Regions from separate parts of the Microbacterium sp. A93 genome, predicted to be linked through region 1. Evidence: riboswitches for the same ligand, from Rfam matches in the RefSeq annotation. Region 1 holds a riboswitch; the other holds the start of a gene.

Region 1 (7,690 bases):
GCTTCCGGGATGAGGCGGCGGCCCGCGGGGATCGCGTCCACAACTACGCCGAACAGGTGGGCCTGCGCGCCCTGGGACGCCCACACGAGATGGCACCGATGCGTGAGGTGCTCGCGGAGCACGGTGAGGCGGCCTACGCGGATCGCTTCGACGAGTGGTGGGATCTCTTCGACGTCCGGCCCCTGGCCACGGAGCTGACGGTGTGGAACCACACCGTCGGTTACGCCGGGACCCTGGACCTCGTGGCCTCCATCGGCGGGCGGATCTGCATCGTCGACTACAAGACCAAGGGCACCGGCCGCGACGGCAGGGTCAAGCCCCTCGACGCCAAGGTCGTGATGCAGCTCGTCGCAGGACTCAAGGCCGAGGAGTCGCTCGTGGACCCTGCGGCGGGGACCTGGGAGCCCTGGCAGTACGGGGACGCCCCCGTGCTACTGGGCGTGGCCGTCGGACAGACCGAGGTGGTGGCCCACCAGGCCAATCCACAGGTGCTGCCGGACCACTGGCGCAAGTTCTGGGCGTTGCGGCAGGTCTGGGGATACTCGCAGGCCGCGGAAGGGGCCGGCCCCGCCCTGCGCCCACTGGGCCCGCCGCCCGCCACGGACGTCAGCGGTGGGGACGGGGCCGCGGCCACCACGGCTAAGGTGGGCGCGTGACCGTCCTGCCCATTCGCACCGTCCCCGATCCCGTGCTGCGCACCGTCACCGATCCGGTGGTGGGTTCAGGACGTGACCTGCACCGGCTGGTGCAGGACATGTTCGAGACCATGGACGACGTCGGCGGTGTCGGCCTCGCCGCGCCCCAGGTCGGCGTGGGGTTGAGGATCTTCACCTTCGATGTGGAGGACCAGCGCGGACACGTGATCAACCCGGTCCTGCAGACGGGCGGAGACGTGGTCACCGAGCCGGGGGAGGGCTGCCTGTCCGTGCCGGGGCTGCACTACAACCCCGAACGCTTCGTGGAGGCCACCGTCACCGGCCTCGACCAGGACGGACAGCCGGTCGAATACCACGGCACGGGCCTCACCGCCCGGTGCTTCCAGCACGAGGTGGATCATCTGGAGGGCATGCTGTTCGTCGACCGACTCACCGGGGAGGCCCGCAAGGACTCCCGGCGCCGGCTGCGCGACCCCGGCTACGGGCGCATCTCCACCTCCACCCGCGCCGACCGCGCCGCCACCATCAGCTCCAGCTTCGGGGGATTCCGGTGAGCGCCGCGCCCGCCCCGACCGGCACGACCGGCTCCCCGGCGGACTTCCGCATCCTCTTCGCCGGCACCCCCTCCACCGCCGTGCCGTCCCTGGAGGCCCTCGTGGAGGCAGGCTTCACCGTTGCGGCCGTCCTGACACGTCCGGATGCCCCGGTCGGTCGCAAGAAGGTCCTGACGCCGTCGCCGGTGGCCCGCCGCGCCGCCGAACTGGGATTGCCCGTGCTCTACGCCTCCCGCCTGACCGGTGATGCCGGCCGGGAGGCCCTCGAACGGATCGCCGCGCTGGACCTGGACGCGGCCGCCGTGGTCGCCTACGGCGCCCTCGTCCCTGCCGCCGGCCTCGGGCTGCCCCGCCGGGGGTGGGTGAACCTCCACTTCTCGTTGCTGCCCGCCTACCGCGGGGCGGCGCCCGTGCAACACGCCGTGATCCAGCAGGAGGAGCAGACCGGGGCGTGCGTCTTCCAGCTCGAGGAAGGTCTGGACACCGGCCCGGTGTACTCGCGGATCGTCCGGGACCTGGCGCCCGGCGAGACCTCGGGTGAGGTGCTGGCAGACCTGGCCATCTCAGGCGCTGACCTGCTGGCCCGCACACTCGCGGACCTCCTGTCCGGCGAGGCCACCGCAGAGCCCCAGCGCGGGGAACCGACGTTCGCGCCGAAGCTCGATCAGTCAGACGGGTTCATCGACCCCGCGCGCCCGGCTGCCGAGGTGGCCGCCCGCATCAACGGGACCACCCCGGAACCCGGAGCCTGGGCGTGGCTGGACCTCCCGGCGGCCGACCCGGCCGACCCGTCCGCCCCGGCGACGCCGGTGCGCGTCAAACTCGTCGGGGCCGTCGCCGAGGAGTTGCCCGAGGTGGCAACGGTGGAAACGGCGGAAACGGTGGCAGACGACGGGGTCGCCATCGGGGATCTGGTCCGGGGGCGCCAGAGCGTCCACCTGCAGTGTTCCGACACGGCGGTCCGGCTGATCCAGGTCCAGCCCGCCGGCAAGAAGCCCATGATCGCCGCCGACTGGGCCCGGGGCCTGCCCGCAGGGGCCCGCTTCCAGGTGGCACAGGCAGCAGAAGAGGAGACGTCATGAACGCAGAGGGCAACAGGGGCGGCAGTAGCAACCAGGGCGGCCCGGGCGGTCAGGGAGGCTCCGGAGCGAGGAAGTCCTCGGGCCGTGGACAGTCGGGACGGGGACAGCAGAGTCAGGGAAAGCAGAGCCAGGGACAGTCGGGACGGGGACAGGACCGTCGCGACGAGCAAGGCCGCAGCCGCAACCGCGGCACCTCCGGTGGGCCCCGGCAGTTCTCGGCCTCCGCACCGTCGAAGCGCAAGCGCCAGGCCGATCCGGCCCGGCTGGCCGCCTTTGAGACCCTGACGGCGGTCAGCCGGGATGACGCCTACGCGAACCTCGTCCTGCCCGGCCGGATCGCGGCACACCGCCTCGATCAGCGCGACGCCGGCTTCGCCACCGAGCTGGCCTACGGCGCCCTGCGGGGGCAGGGCCTCTACGACGCCGTCCTGGCCAGGTGCGTGGACCGGCCCCTGTCCCAGTTGGACCGTCCCGTCCTGGACGCGCTCCGCCTCGGGACCCACCAACTGCTCAGCCTGCGCGTGCCCGCCCATGCCGCCCTCGACTCCACGGTGGCCCTGGTCCGGGAGCAGATCGGCGCGGGGCCGTCCGGATTCGTCAATGCCGTGCTGCGCAAGGTCACGGCACGGGACCGGGACGCCTGGCTGGATGAGCTGGCGCCGCTGCCGCCCGGGTCTGGCGCCCCCTCGGATGAGGTGCTGTCCATCCGCCACTCACACCCGGTGTGGATCATCCGGGCCCTGCGTCAGTCGCTGGCCAACCACGGGCGTCCTGCGGAGCGCCTCGCGTCAGAACTCGTGGCACTGCTGGAGGCCGACAACGCCGCCCCGGTGGTCAACCTCGTCGCCTTGCCCGGACTGGGGGAGCTGGGCCCCGTACTCGAGGCCGGGGCGGAACCCGGGCCGTTGGCGCCCGGTTCAGCCCTGTACCAGGGGGGCGACGCCGGCCGGTTGCCCGGCGTGAAAGAGGGCACCGTCCGCGTGCAGGACGTCGGCTCCCAACTCACGGCCCATGCCCTGGCCCAGGTCCCCCTGGGCGGGGGCGCCGTGCCGGCAGGTGATTCCGGCGAGGTACCCGAACGATGGCTCGACCTCTGCGCCGGGCCCGGCGGCAAGGCCGCGCTGCTGGCCGCTCTGGCCCGCCAGCGCGGTGCGAGTCTGCTGGCCAACGAGCCCGCCGAGCACCGGGCCCGACTGGTGGAACGGGCCCTGGAGGCGGTGCCCCGCAAACCCGTGGCTGATACCCCCGAACCCACCTGGACCGTGCGGTGCGGCGATGGACGCGAGCTGGACCCTGACCACGAGGGGGCCTTCGACCGCGTCCTCGTGGATGCCCCGTGCACGGGTCTGGGTGCCCTGCGCCGCCGGCCTGAGTCGCGGTGGCGCCGCCAGCCCTCCGACCTCGGCCCCCTGACGGAGCTGCAGCGACAGCTGATCGACGCCGCCGTGGGCGCCCTGAAACCCGGGGGAGTCCTCGGCTACGTGACCTGTTCGCCCCACCCGGCGGAGACGGTCTTCCAGGTCCAGGACGCGCTCAAACGCCACCCCGGATTGGAACTGCTGGACACCACCTCGTTCCTCACCGAGGTCGCGCCCACCCTGCAGGACGCGGCCGGCGGATCCGGATACACCGGCTTCGGTGCCGGCAACACCAGCCAGCTCTGGCCCCACCTGCATTCCACGGACGCGATGTTCATGGCCCTGCTGCGCAAGACGACTCCCTGAGGACGGTTCCCATGACCACACCCGTGACCACCCCCGAGAAGGGGTCCCGCCCCCACGGCATCCACATCCACCCGTCCATCCTCTCGGCCGATTTCTCCCGCCTGGCCGAGGAACTGACACGCATCCAGAACGCGGACGCCGTGCACGTGGACGTCATGGACAACCACTTCGTCCCCAACCTCACCCTGGGACTTCCCGTGGTCCAGGCCATCCGCCGGGCCACGGACCTGCCGCTGGACATCCACCTCATGATCGAGGACGCCGACCGCTGGGCGCCTCAGTACGCCGAGGCCGGGGCGGAGTCCGTGACCTTCCACGCGGAGGCCGCCGCCGCACCCATCCGGCTCGCCCGGGAACTGCGGGCCCACGGCGCGAAGGCGGGGATGGCGCTGAAGCCGGCGACCGCCGTCGAGCCCTATCTGGACATGCTCGAGGAGTTGGACCTGCTGCTACTCATGACCGTGGAGCCCGGCTTCGGGGGACAACCGTTCCTGGACGTCGTCCTGCCCAAGATCCGGCGGGCCCGTGAGGCCTTGGACGGCACCGGGGTGCCGGTGGCGCTGCAGGTGGACGGTGGGGTCACGCGGGAGACGATCCTGCGCGCCGCCGAGGCCGGAGCGGACGTGTTCGTGGCCGGCTCGGCGGTGTACGGCGCGGACGACCCGGCGGCCGCAATTGACGAATTGCGTCGTACGCCACTGCGCTGAGGGCGCAATGTGCTGTCTTTGTGGCAGAATCAGGTTCATCGTGCTCCGGGGTCGGTGTAAATCCGAACCGGCGGTCATAGTCCGCGACCCGCGCGTCGGCCCACACCCGTGGCCCCCGACCAGCGGTTGAACCGGTGGAATTCCGGTACCGACAGTTAAAGTCTGGATGGGAGAAGCACGTGCAGCACCGCCGTTCCGGTCGGTGCGGTCTTGAGGTAGGCCCACAGGCGTACCCGGGATCGGACCACGGGACGATTGAAGCAGCATGAACCCCCGGAGCCGCCGCGTTCCGAAGGAGGATTCATGGATTCCATGCGGTGGCTCGTCGACATCTTCAACTGGTACATCCCGGTCGCCGGAGGCGGCCTGTTGATGCGTGAGGTGTTCGGCAATATCTTTGGTCTGGCCTCGGCCCTGGGCGGCATGCGCCGCAAGGTCTGGGCCTGGCCGGTCGGCATCATCGGCAATCTCATCCTGCTCACGGTGTTCCTGTCCAGCCTGTTCGGCGGGGCGGACACCGCGACCCTGCTGGGCCAGGCCGGCCGCCAGGTCATGTTCATCGCCGTCTCGGTGTACGGCTGGGTGCAGTGGCGTCGGGCCAAGGCCGAACGCCAGACCGGCCGGGAGGACGGTGGCGGAGACGACACCGCGATCGCTCCGCAGTGGGCGGGACTGCCGGCCCGGATCGGGATCGTGGCGACCATGGTGATCGGCACCGTGGCCCTCACCCCGCTGTTCGCCGCCCTCGGGTCCTATGAGCCGGTCTGGGCGGACGCCTGGACTTTCGTGGGTTCCCTCGTGGCGACCTATGGCATGGCCCGCGGATGGGTCGAGTTCTGGCTGGTGTGGGTGGCGGTGGACGTAGTCGGGGTGCCGCTGCTGTTCGACGCCGGCTATTACGCCAGCGCGTTCATGTACATGTTCTACGGGGTCTTCACCCTGGTGGGGTTCTTCGTCTGGGTCCGCGCCAAGGCCCACGAGAAGCCCGAGGTGGAGACGGTCATGCCCGATCCGAGGGTACGGGTCCATGACAGCGTCCGGTAGCGCCGTCAGGGCGCCGGCCGAGGCGTTGTCCCTCGGCGTGCGGGAGGCCAGGCGCGGCCACCGGGGTGCCAATCCCCTGGTGGGTGCCGTGGTGACCGCGGCGGACGGGATGGTGGTGGCCTCGGGGTTCCACCGGGGGCGGGGCACGGCCCATGCCGAGGTGGCCGCCCTGGAGCAGTTCGCCGTGACATCCGCGGCATCGAGGATCCCGCCCGCTGATGTCACCCTGTGGGTCACGCTCGAACCCTGCGACCACACCGGCTCCACGGGCCCCTGCACGGAGGCCATCCTGGCCTCCGGCATCCGACGGGTCCGGTATGCGGTGGCGGACCCCACGGGGCACCACGGCGGCGGGTCGGCCCGGTTACGCCGGTCCGGCCTCGACGTGGAACAGATCGACCCGGCCGTCACCGCAGTGTCGGGTGCAGACGACCTGAACCACCGATGGCTGGTGGCCCGGGACGCCGGGCGCCCCTTCGTGACGGCTCATCTGGCCCAGTCCCTGGACGGCCGCGTGGCCGCCGCTGACGGGACCAGCCAGTGGATCACGGGACCGGAGTCCCGCCGCCATGCCCACGCCGTCCGCTCCCGGGTGGACGCGATCATCGTCGGCACCGGGACGGTGGTGGCGGACGATCCTCGGCTCACGGCCCGGGACGCCGGTGGCCACGACCTCACCGACCAGCCGGTCCCGGTGGTCCAGGGACGTCGAGGTGTCCCTGAGGGCGCGGCACTGCGCGGCGGTCCGGGCGGGGCTCCCCGGCCCTGGATCCACGTTCCGAATCACGAGCCCCACGCCGTGCTCGATCACCTCCGACTGGATCACCGCCGCGAGGCCGGCATCGCCTGGCCGAACGGCGGTGACACCCCGTCTCACCTCCTCATCGAGGGTGGGCCCACCGTGCTCGCCGCCTGGTTGGGGGCCGGACTCGTCGACGAGATCTTCGTCTACCAGGCACCCCTGGTCCTCGGCGGTGGGCCCACCGGCCTCGACCTGCCGCATCTCACCACGCTCACCCAGGCCCTGCGCCTGCGGCTGGACCCCGCCGAGAACGGCGGACTCAGCCGTCGAGGTGATGATGTCCTGCTGCACTACGCGACGCAGTGAACCCGCGTCGCCCTGAAACCTGTACCCCACTGGAACCTCTAGCTCACGGACTTCTCGAAGGAAACACCATGTTCACCGGAATCATCACGGAGCTCGGCACCGTCACGGCGCTGGAGCACCAACCCGAGCGGGACTCCGCCCGGTTGACCATCCATGCCCCGGAATCGGTCGCCGACCTGCCCCTGGGAGGGTCGATCGCCGTCAACGGCACCTGCCTCACCGCCACGTCCACCGCCACGGCGCCGGACAGTACCGGCATCGCCGCCCCGGCGGGGAGCGTGGTGGTGGACGTCATCGGCGAATCACTGCGCCGCACCTCCGTCGGAGACCTGGTCGCCGGGGACCGGGTCAACCTGGAGCGGTGCATGCCGGCGGCGGGCCGCTTCGACGGGCACATCGTGCAGGGCCACGTCGACGGCACCGGGACCATCGCCAAGATCGAGGTCCACGGGTCGTGGCGGTCAATCCGGGTGGCTCTGCCCACCGGCCTCGGCCGCTATGTGGCGGAGAAGGGTTCCATCGCCGTGGACGGCGTCTCCCTGACGGTCACCGCCGTGAACATACCCGGTACCGGAGGCGGTGACGGTGGTGCGCGCGGGGGCGCGGACGACGGTGCTGACGCCGGCGATTGGTTCGAGATCGGCGTCATCCCCGCCACGCTGGCCCAGACCACCTTGGGCGCCCGCACCGTCGGGGACCGCGTCAACCTCGAGGTGGATGTGGTGGCCAAGTACGCGGCCCGGCTGACGGACTATGACCGTGCGGCGGAGGCATCCGGCAACCATGTTGCGAGTAGACGGGAAGCCAGCAGACGG
Region 2 (7,690 bases), on a different contig from region 1:
GAGTGCACGCGCACGAGAGCCGTGTCGTCCAGCTCGCCTGAGACGACGGCGATGTGATCGGTTCCGGTGACGCGGTCCTTGTAAGCGAGGAACCGGAAGGTACCGTGCGAGGTCGGCACCGTGGCATCCGCTCGCAGACTCACACGACGGCGGCCCTCTCGTGACGAGGTCACCGGCGCATCCAATGGGTCGATCTGGTTGAGATGCGCGATCAGCTGTTCGATCGTGATGACCGGCACATTGTCACGCTCGCCCAGTTCGATGAGGCCAGGCATGCGCATCATGCTTCCGTCTTCGGCGACGACCTCGGCGATCGCGCCGACCGGCTGCAGGCCCGCAAGGCGCATCAGGTCCACGGCGGCCTCGGTGTGTCCGCTGCGTTCGCGCACGCCGCCGTCGACGGCGCGCAGAGGCAGCACATGGCCGGGACGGATGAGGCTCGTCGCAGTCGAGGAAGGGTTCGCGAGCACGTTCAGCGTGTGTGCGCGGTCGTGGGCGCTGATGCCGGTCGTGACGCCTTCTGCGGCATCCACGCTCACGGTGTACGCCGTCGAGCGGGCATCTTCGTTCGTCTCCACCATCGGTGGCAGATTCAGCGTGTCGGCCAGGTCGGCTGGCATCGGTGCGCAGATGAAGCCGGATGACCAGCGCACGGTCCAGGCAACCCATTCCGGGGTGGCGAGTTCGGCCGAGAGGATGACGTCGCCCTCGTTCTCTCGGTTCTCATCGTCGGCGACGAGGACCGGACGGCCCGCACGCAGCGATTCGAGAGCTTCTTCGATGGTGGAAAGGCTCATCGCGAGCCTCCTTCCGAGACAGCCCGGAACGCGAGCAGGCGCTCAACGTGACGGGCGACGATGTCAGTTTCAAGATTTACGTGGTCGCCGACGGTGCGGGATCCGAGGGTAGTTGCGGCAAGCGTCTCTGGGATGAGCGAGATCTCGAACCATGCCTCATCGGCTGTGGCAGCACTCACCGCACTGACCGTGAGCGAGGTACCATCGACCGAGATCGATCCCTTGTCGACGACCAGGGGTGCGAGATCTGCGGGCAGCGAGACGCGCAGCACGCTCCACTCGGCGCCTGGTCGAACGTCGATCACGACACCTGTGCCGTCGACGTGGCCCTGCACGATGTGTCCGCCGAGCCGTGCACCTACCGGCATGGCCTTCTCGATGTTGATCTTCGTGCCGATGGATGCCGTGGCGAGAGCCGACACATCGAGCGTCTGCTTCATGACATCGGCGTCGAAAGTGTCTGTCGTCGAGCCGACAACGGTGAGGCACACGCCAGAGACGGCGATCGACTCGCCGTGCACCGCGTCGTGCGCGGCTTTCGGCGCGCGAACGGTGAGGCGCCAGCCGTCACCTGACGGCGCGATGGCGGTGATCTCGCCGATCTCCTCGATGATTCCGGTGAACATCAGCGGACTCCTTCGTTCAGGTCTGGTTCATTCACGTGTGGGTCGTTCTCGCTCATGCGGGCGACGGCGAGCAGATCAGGGCCGAGCGGTACCCATTCTTCGACGGTGAGCCGAAGTGCGCCGTCGATCGTGGGAACCCCGATATCGGTGAGTGCGAGGCGGTCGCCACCCAGCAGCACCGGTGCGATGTACGCGAGCACGCTGTCGGCGAGTCCGGCCGCGAGGAACGCGCTGGCGAGCGTCGGGCCACCCTCGATGAAGACGCGCTGGATGCCGCGGCTCTGAAGATCCGCGACCACCGCGTGGAGGTCACGTTTGTCGTAGAAGAGCGGCTCATGCGGGTGACGGCGCACCGCGGCATCCGCCGGCGTCGTGCGGGAGCCGATGATCACCGGGATCGGCTGGTGTTCGTACAGGGCGTCGCCGTCGCGTGCCGTCAGTGCTGGGTCATCGGCGAGCACGGTTCCGGTGCCGACGACGATCGCGTCCGCTGCTGCTCGGCGGCGGTGGACATCGGCGCGCGCCAGGGGACCGGTGATCCACTGGCTGGTGCCATCGTTTGCGGCGGCGCGCCCGTCGAGGCTCTGCGCCCACTTTACGGTGATGTGCGGGCGGCCCAAACGATGTGCGGTCAGCCAATCGGCGATCACTGCGCGTGCGGTGTCAGACTGCTCACCTGATTCGACTTCGACCCCGGCATTCCGAAGTCGCTCGGCTCCACCGCCAGAGACGACGCCCGGATCATCGAGCGAGTAGATGACGCGCGAGATTCCGGCATCGATGAGCGCGAGAGCGCAGGGACCTGTGCGGCCGGTGTGGTTGCACGGCTCGAGGGTGACGACAGCGGTCGCGCCGCGCGCGGCGCCTTCAGCAAGCTTCGATAAGGCATCGACCTCGGCATGCGGGGTGCCTGCGCCGTGATGCCAGCCTTCGGCGAGGATCTCGCCCGTGGGGGAGAGGATGACGGCGCCGACCTGCGGATTGATGCCTCTGGGGCCACCCGCGGCGAGTTCGAGCGCACGCGTCATCGCGCGGCGTTCCGTCTCGTGCACTGCCATCCGTCGTCCTTAGTTTTTCAACTCCGGGGATGACAGACGGCGCGCTTTTCGCGCATCGTGCTGCCTCCCTTCCGGACTAGCGAGATTTCTCTCGCATCACCGTCGGTCCCGGAATTTCACCGGATCAGCACTTCGGAAAACCGAGGCACTCGCGGACTGTCACCGCCGGTTCGGATTCACACCGACCCCGGAGCACGTTGATGCTCAGTGTACTCAACGCGGTCGCGCGCATTTCATTCCATGTCGGTTCGATCGGAAAACGGAGACGAGTCGGCGTGTCGACGGAGTGTCCGACTGTGGCGCGCCGCCGACACGCCGGACGGTCTCTGTTTTCCGGATGCCGGTCACTTCAGCAGCCGCGACAACCGCCGATCGGCGAGTGGTTTTCCGCCGGTCTGGCACGTCGGGCAATACTCCAATGACCTGTCCGCGAAGAACACGCTGCGCACGGTGTCGCCGCAGACCGGGCACGCCTCGCCGCGGCGAGCGTGCACCTGCATCCCACGCCGCTTGGCATCCTTGAGGTCGGCTGGTGGCTTTCCGGATGCCTCGGCCACAGCATCCGTCAGCGTCAAACGCATCGCAGTGAACAGCCGATCGATCTCGTCATCGCCCAGCGCTGCGGCGATCGCATACGGTGACATCTTGGCGGCGTGCAGAATTTCATCGGAGTAGGCGTTGCCGATGCCGGCGATCACGGACTGGTCGCGCAGGAGGCCCTTGATCTGCGTGCGGCGCCCATCCAACAGTGCAGCGAAGGCGGTCCGGTCGAACGACTCTTCCAGCGGATCAGGGCCCAGCCGAGCGATGCCGGGCACATCCTGAGGGTCACGCACCACATACACGGCGAGCGACTTCTTCGTCCCCGCCTCGGTGAGATCGAATCCGCTGTCGTCATTGAGCGCGATGCGGAGGGCGATCGGTGACTTGCCCGGCTTGATCAGCGTCGTCGGTAGCATCTCGTACCAGCGCAGCCAACCCGCCTTCGCGAGATGGAACACAAGATGAAGGTCCTCGCCGCAGGAGAGAACGATGAATTTGCCGAGACGAGCGGATGTCGTGATCGTTGCCCCGTGCAGCGCGGTGTTCGGCGGATCGTAGGTCTTCAGCGCCGCGATGGCACCGACGCTCGTGCGTGTGATCGTGCGGCCGACCGCGCGCTCGCCGAGGAACGCGACCAGCCCCTGAACTTCCGGCATCTCCGGCATGGATCCATCATGTCACCGGCATCCGACAGGTGGGAAGACCGGCATCCGACAGGTGGGAAGACCGGCATCCGACAGGTGGGAAGGAGGTCAGTCCCGCCCCGAACTCTCCCGCACGATCAGCTCATATCCGATGTCGATGTTCGTCGGCTCGCGAGTGTCATCGTCGAGCAGCGCGAGCAGTGAATCCACGGCCTGGTCGGCGATCGCCTGCTTGTTCGGCGCGATCGTCGTCAGCGACGGTACCGAGAACTCCGCCTCCTGGACATCGTCGATCGAGGCGATTGCGACATCCTCCGGCACGCGCACACCGAGGTCTGCGAAGGCGCGGATCGCACCGAACGCGAGCAGATCGGTGAAGCACACGAGTGCATCGAAGCGGGTGCCGTCTTTCCACGCCTGGGTGATGCCCTCGAGGCCTGCCTGCCTGCCGAAGCGGTCGGTATAAAGCACAAGCGCAGGGTCGAACGGGATTCCGGCATCCTCGAGCGCCTGGCGGTAGCCGCTCAGTCGCAGCCGCGAGCTGCGGTAAACGTCGGAGTGGTAAGCCCCCAGAGTGGCGATGCGACGGTGTCCACGTTCGAGCAGGTGGCGCGTGATGTCAGCGGTCGCCGACACGTTGTCGATCGCGATGTTCGTGTAGCGGGAGCTCGAGATCTGCTCGCCGATCAGCACAGTCGGCACGTTCGGGGGAGTGAGATACAGCTCCTCCTTCTCCATCGTCATCGGCGAGAAGACCAGTCCATCGACGATGTGCGAGCCGAGATCACGCAGCACGCGCACCTCGTTCTCGCGGATGCCGCCGGTCTGGGCGGCGATCACGGTGTAGCCGCGCTTCTGAGCTGCGATCTCGACGAGCTCGCTGAGTTCTGCGAAGTAGGGCTGGGAGAGCTCAGGAACGGCGAAGCCAAGAATGCGAGTGCGCCCCTGCCGCAACCGCCGCGCAGAGATGTTCGGGCGGTAGCCGACTTCTTCGATCGCGGCGAGCACGCGCTGCCTTGTGGTGTCGCGCACGTGCACGAAGTCATTTACGACGTTCGAGACCGTGCGCGGCGAGACGCCAGCCAGCTTGGCTACGTCGTTGAGGCTCGCGCTCATCCGGATCCTTTCTCGGTCACGGTTCGGTCCCATCCTGTCAGAGTCATTTGACAACTCGTATGCAACGTGGCAAAAATGATCCTATTGCAATTTGCAACGTGGCAAAAGGAGTACGGATGGCGAGCCCCTCGACGGTCGAACGCAACAGTCTTCGCCGCGCATCACAGCGCAGCGGCAGTGGACTCAAGTACGGCATCGCCTTTACCGCACCGTTCCTGGTGCTGTATCTGATCTTCGTCATCTACCCCGTGCTGCAAGCGGTGTGGATGAGTTTCCACGACTGGGATCTGCTCGGTGCCACCCGCGACTTCATTGGTCTCGCCAACTTCGAGCGGATGCTGTGGGGCAACGAGATCACGTGGTCGATGACTCACCTCCCCGTGCCCAGAGTTCTACTGCTCATCGCCGCCATCGCGCTGCTGATCAAGCCGCTGCTGCGTCGTCGACTCACCATCGGTGTGGGCCTCGGCGTCGCGGGAATCCTGGCGATCGTCGTGGCGCTCGGCTTCCACCCCGCCGAGGGTGGGTTCTGGTTCGATCCTGAATTCTGGGTCGCGCTGCAGAACACGTTGCTGTTCACCGCAATCTCGGTGCCGCTCATCGCCGGTCTCGGTCTGGTCATGGCGCTCGCACTGCAGGGCAACCGTCGCGGCACCCGCATCTACCAGATGGTGTTCTTCGTGCCGTACATCCTGCCGGTGTCGGTCGTGACGCTGGTGTGGACATACTTCCTCTCGCCGAACCAGGGACTGCTCTCTGCTCTCCTCGAACCTCTCGGCATCGATCCGATCCCGTGGCTCTCCAACCCGAGCACTGCGATGTTCGCCGTCATCGCCACAACCGTGTGGTGGACCGTTGGCTTCAACCTCGTGCTGTTCGCGGCCGGCCTTCAGGATGTCGATCCCGCGCTCTACGAAGCCGCGTCGCTTGACGGTGCCGGCGCCTGGCGCAAGTTCGTGAACATCACTCTTCCCGGCATCAAACACGTGCTGCTGTTGGTCATGGTCATGCAGGTGATCGCGTCGTTCCAGGTGTTCGGACAGGTCAACATCATGACCGGCGGCGGGCCTGGTACCTCGACCTCGGTGCTGATCCAGCACATCTACGAGGCGGGCTTCCGTGACTTCGAACTCGGCTACGGATCGGCGATGTCGCTGTTCCTCTTCGCGGTGATGCTCGTCGTCTCCGTCATCCAGATGCGGACCCTCGGCAAGGACGACAGCAAATGAGCGTGCAGACGATGGCCATGACCGTTCCCGAAACGACGAATCGACCGCCGCGCATCCGCCGTAGCGGCGTCGTGACCGCCTGGTACCACGCCGCGATGATCGTCGCCGCGGTCGTGTGGCTGATTCCGATGCTCTGGATGCTCTCGCTCTCACTGAGCGACAACCAGGCTCTGACCAAAGAGACACAGACGCTGATCCCGCAGGGCTTCACCCTGGAGAACCTGCTCGGGGTGTTCAGCGTCGGCCTCACCAGCCGATGGTTCATCAACAGCGCGATCGTGACGATCTTCACCACGATCCTCACCGTGCTGCTGTGCGCCATGGCAGGCTACGCGTTCGCGCGCTTCACCTTCCGCGGCAAGACAATTGTCTATGCGAGCGTGCTCGCGGGACTCATGATCCCCAAAGAGGCGATGTTCATCCCGCTGTTCACGATGGTGGCGGATGTGGAGATGCACAATACCTACGCGGCGCTGATCCTGCCTCGTATCGCAGCCCCACTCGGGGTGTTCCTGATGACGCAGTTCTTCTCGCAGGTTCCGGCCGAGGTCGAAGAGGCCGCACGCATCGACGGTGCGGGCCCGTGGCGAACCTTCTTCTCGGTCATGCTGCCGTTGGCTCGACCATCCATGATCGCGTTGGCGATCTTCACCTTCGTGCAGACCTGGAACGACTACCTGTGGCCGTTGGTCTCCGCGACGAAGTCGGAGATGTTCACCATCACCACCGGTCTCGCCTCTCTGCAGGGCAACTTCGCACAGGCAACAGAGCTCGGCAGCCTGATGGCGCGTGGCCTGGTCGGTTCGCTTCCGCTGCTGCTGGTGTTCATCTTCTTCCAGAAGCACCTCATCCGAGGAATCTCCATGGCGTCCGGAAGTAAGTGACGCCACCCAGACTCCGGCCATGACGGCCGAACGGCTGCTGCCCAGCGGCCACGGACAACATCGTCCACCCCACGAGAGGAAAACCATGCGAAAGACCAAAACTGCCGTTGCGGCAGCCTCGCTGACGGCAGCGGCGTTGCTGCTCACTGCCTGCGGCACCGGCGCGGATGCCGGATCGGGCGCAGACAACGGCGACCTGAACGACCAGATCGCCGCCGTCACCGCAGAGGAGCTCGACGGCACCACGATCACCATGTCGCGCATGTTCGGCGACTGTGAGGGAACCACCGAGGGCGTCACCGACCCGGCGTTGGCGACCACGGAGTGTGAGGCGATTCAGATCCTCACCAACAAGTTCAACGCCGAGAACGAGAACGGCATCACCGTCGAGCGGCTGGGCGGTACCGACTGGAACTCGTACTACGACGCGTTCAACGCATCCGTCGCCGGTGGCGAGCCCGCGAACATCGCGAACCTGCACGACTACTCGATGTCGGACTACGCCACGCGCGACCAGCTGCTGGCATTCGATCCAGAGGCGCTCGACATCGATATGACAGATGCCACCGAGCAGGCCCAGAAGTCTGTGATGTGGGACGGCTCCACATATGCCGTGCCCTTCGACGCACACGCGCTCGTGATGCACGTGAACACCGATGTGCTCGCTGAGGCGGGCTACATCGGCGAGGATGGCCGCCCTGTGCTGCCGACCAGCCCCGACGAGCTTCTGCAGATGGGCAAGGACGTCAAAGACAAGACGGGCCTGATGCTGTTCTCCGCCGGCTTCGCCAAC

What was found. A riboswitch is a leader RNA that binds a small molecule or an ion and turns the genes downstream of it on or off. The one in region 1 is predicted to bind FMN.
Region 2: it holds a riboswitch for FMN, as region 1 does, so the genes downstream of both, ribD (bifunctional diaminohydroxyphosphoribosylaminopyrimidine deaminase/5-amino-6-(5-phosphoribosylamino)uracil reductase RibD) here and pnuC (nicotinamide riboside transporter PnuC) in region 1, are expected to answer to the same signal.

What each region holds. Positions count from the first base shown of each region.
Region 1 covers NZ_JBPXMT010000003.1:196,184-203,873, forward strand. Annotated here, with positions in the region: gene ACSU1G_RS08990 (cytochrome) at 1-656, shown strand, start outside; gene def (peptide deformylase) at 653-1,210, shown strand; gene ACSU1G_RS09000 (methionyl-tRNA formyltransferase) at 1,207-2,292, shown strand; gene ACSU1G_RS09005 (RsmB/NOP family class I SAM-dependent RNA methyltransferase) at 2,289-4,016, shown strand; gene rpe (ribulose-phosphate 3-epimerase) at 4,028-4,723, shown strand; FMN riboswitch at 4,761-4,905, shown strand; gene pnuC (nicotinamide riboside transporter PnuC) at 5,027-5,767, shown strand; gene ribD (bifunctional diaminohydroxyphosphoribosylaminopyrimidine deaminase/5-amino-6-(5-phosphoribosylamino)uracil reductase RibD) at 5,751-6,875, shown strand; gene ACSU1G_RS09025 (riboflavin synthase) at 6,944-7,690, shown strand, end outside.
Region 2 covers NZ_JBPXMT010000013.1:54,055-61,744, reverse strand. Annotated here, with positions in the region: gene ribA (GTP cyclohydrolase II) at 1-797, opposite strand, end outside; gene ACSU1G_RS27785 (riboflavin synthase) at 794-1,423, opposite strand; gene ribD (bifunctional diaminohydroxyphosphoribosylaminopyrimidine deaminase/5-amino-6-(5-phosphoribosylamino)uracil reductase RibD) at 1,423-2,481, opposite strand; FMN riboswitch at 2,536-2,680, opposite strand; gene ACSU1G_RS27775 (Fpg/Nei family DNA glycosylase) at 2,826-3,689, opposite strand; gene ACSU1G_RS27770 (LacI family DNA-binding transcriptional regulator) at 3,777-4,784, opposite strand; gene ACSU1G_RS27765 (carbohydrate ABC transporter permease) at 4,901-6,013, shown strand; gene ACSU1G_RS27760 (carbohydrate ABC transporter permease) at 6,010-6,897, shown strand; gene ACSU1G_RS27755 (extracellular solute-binding protein) at 6,983-7,690, shown strand, end outside.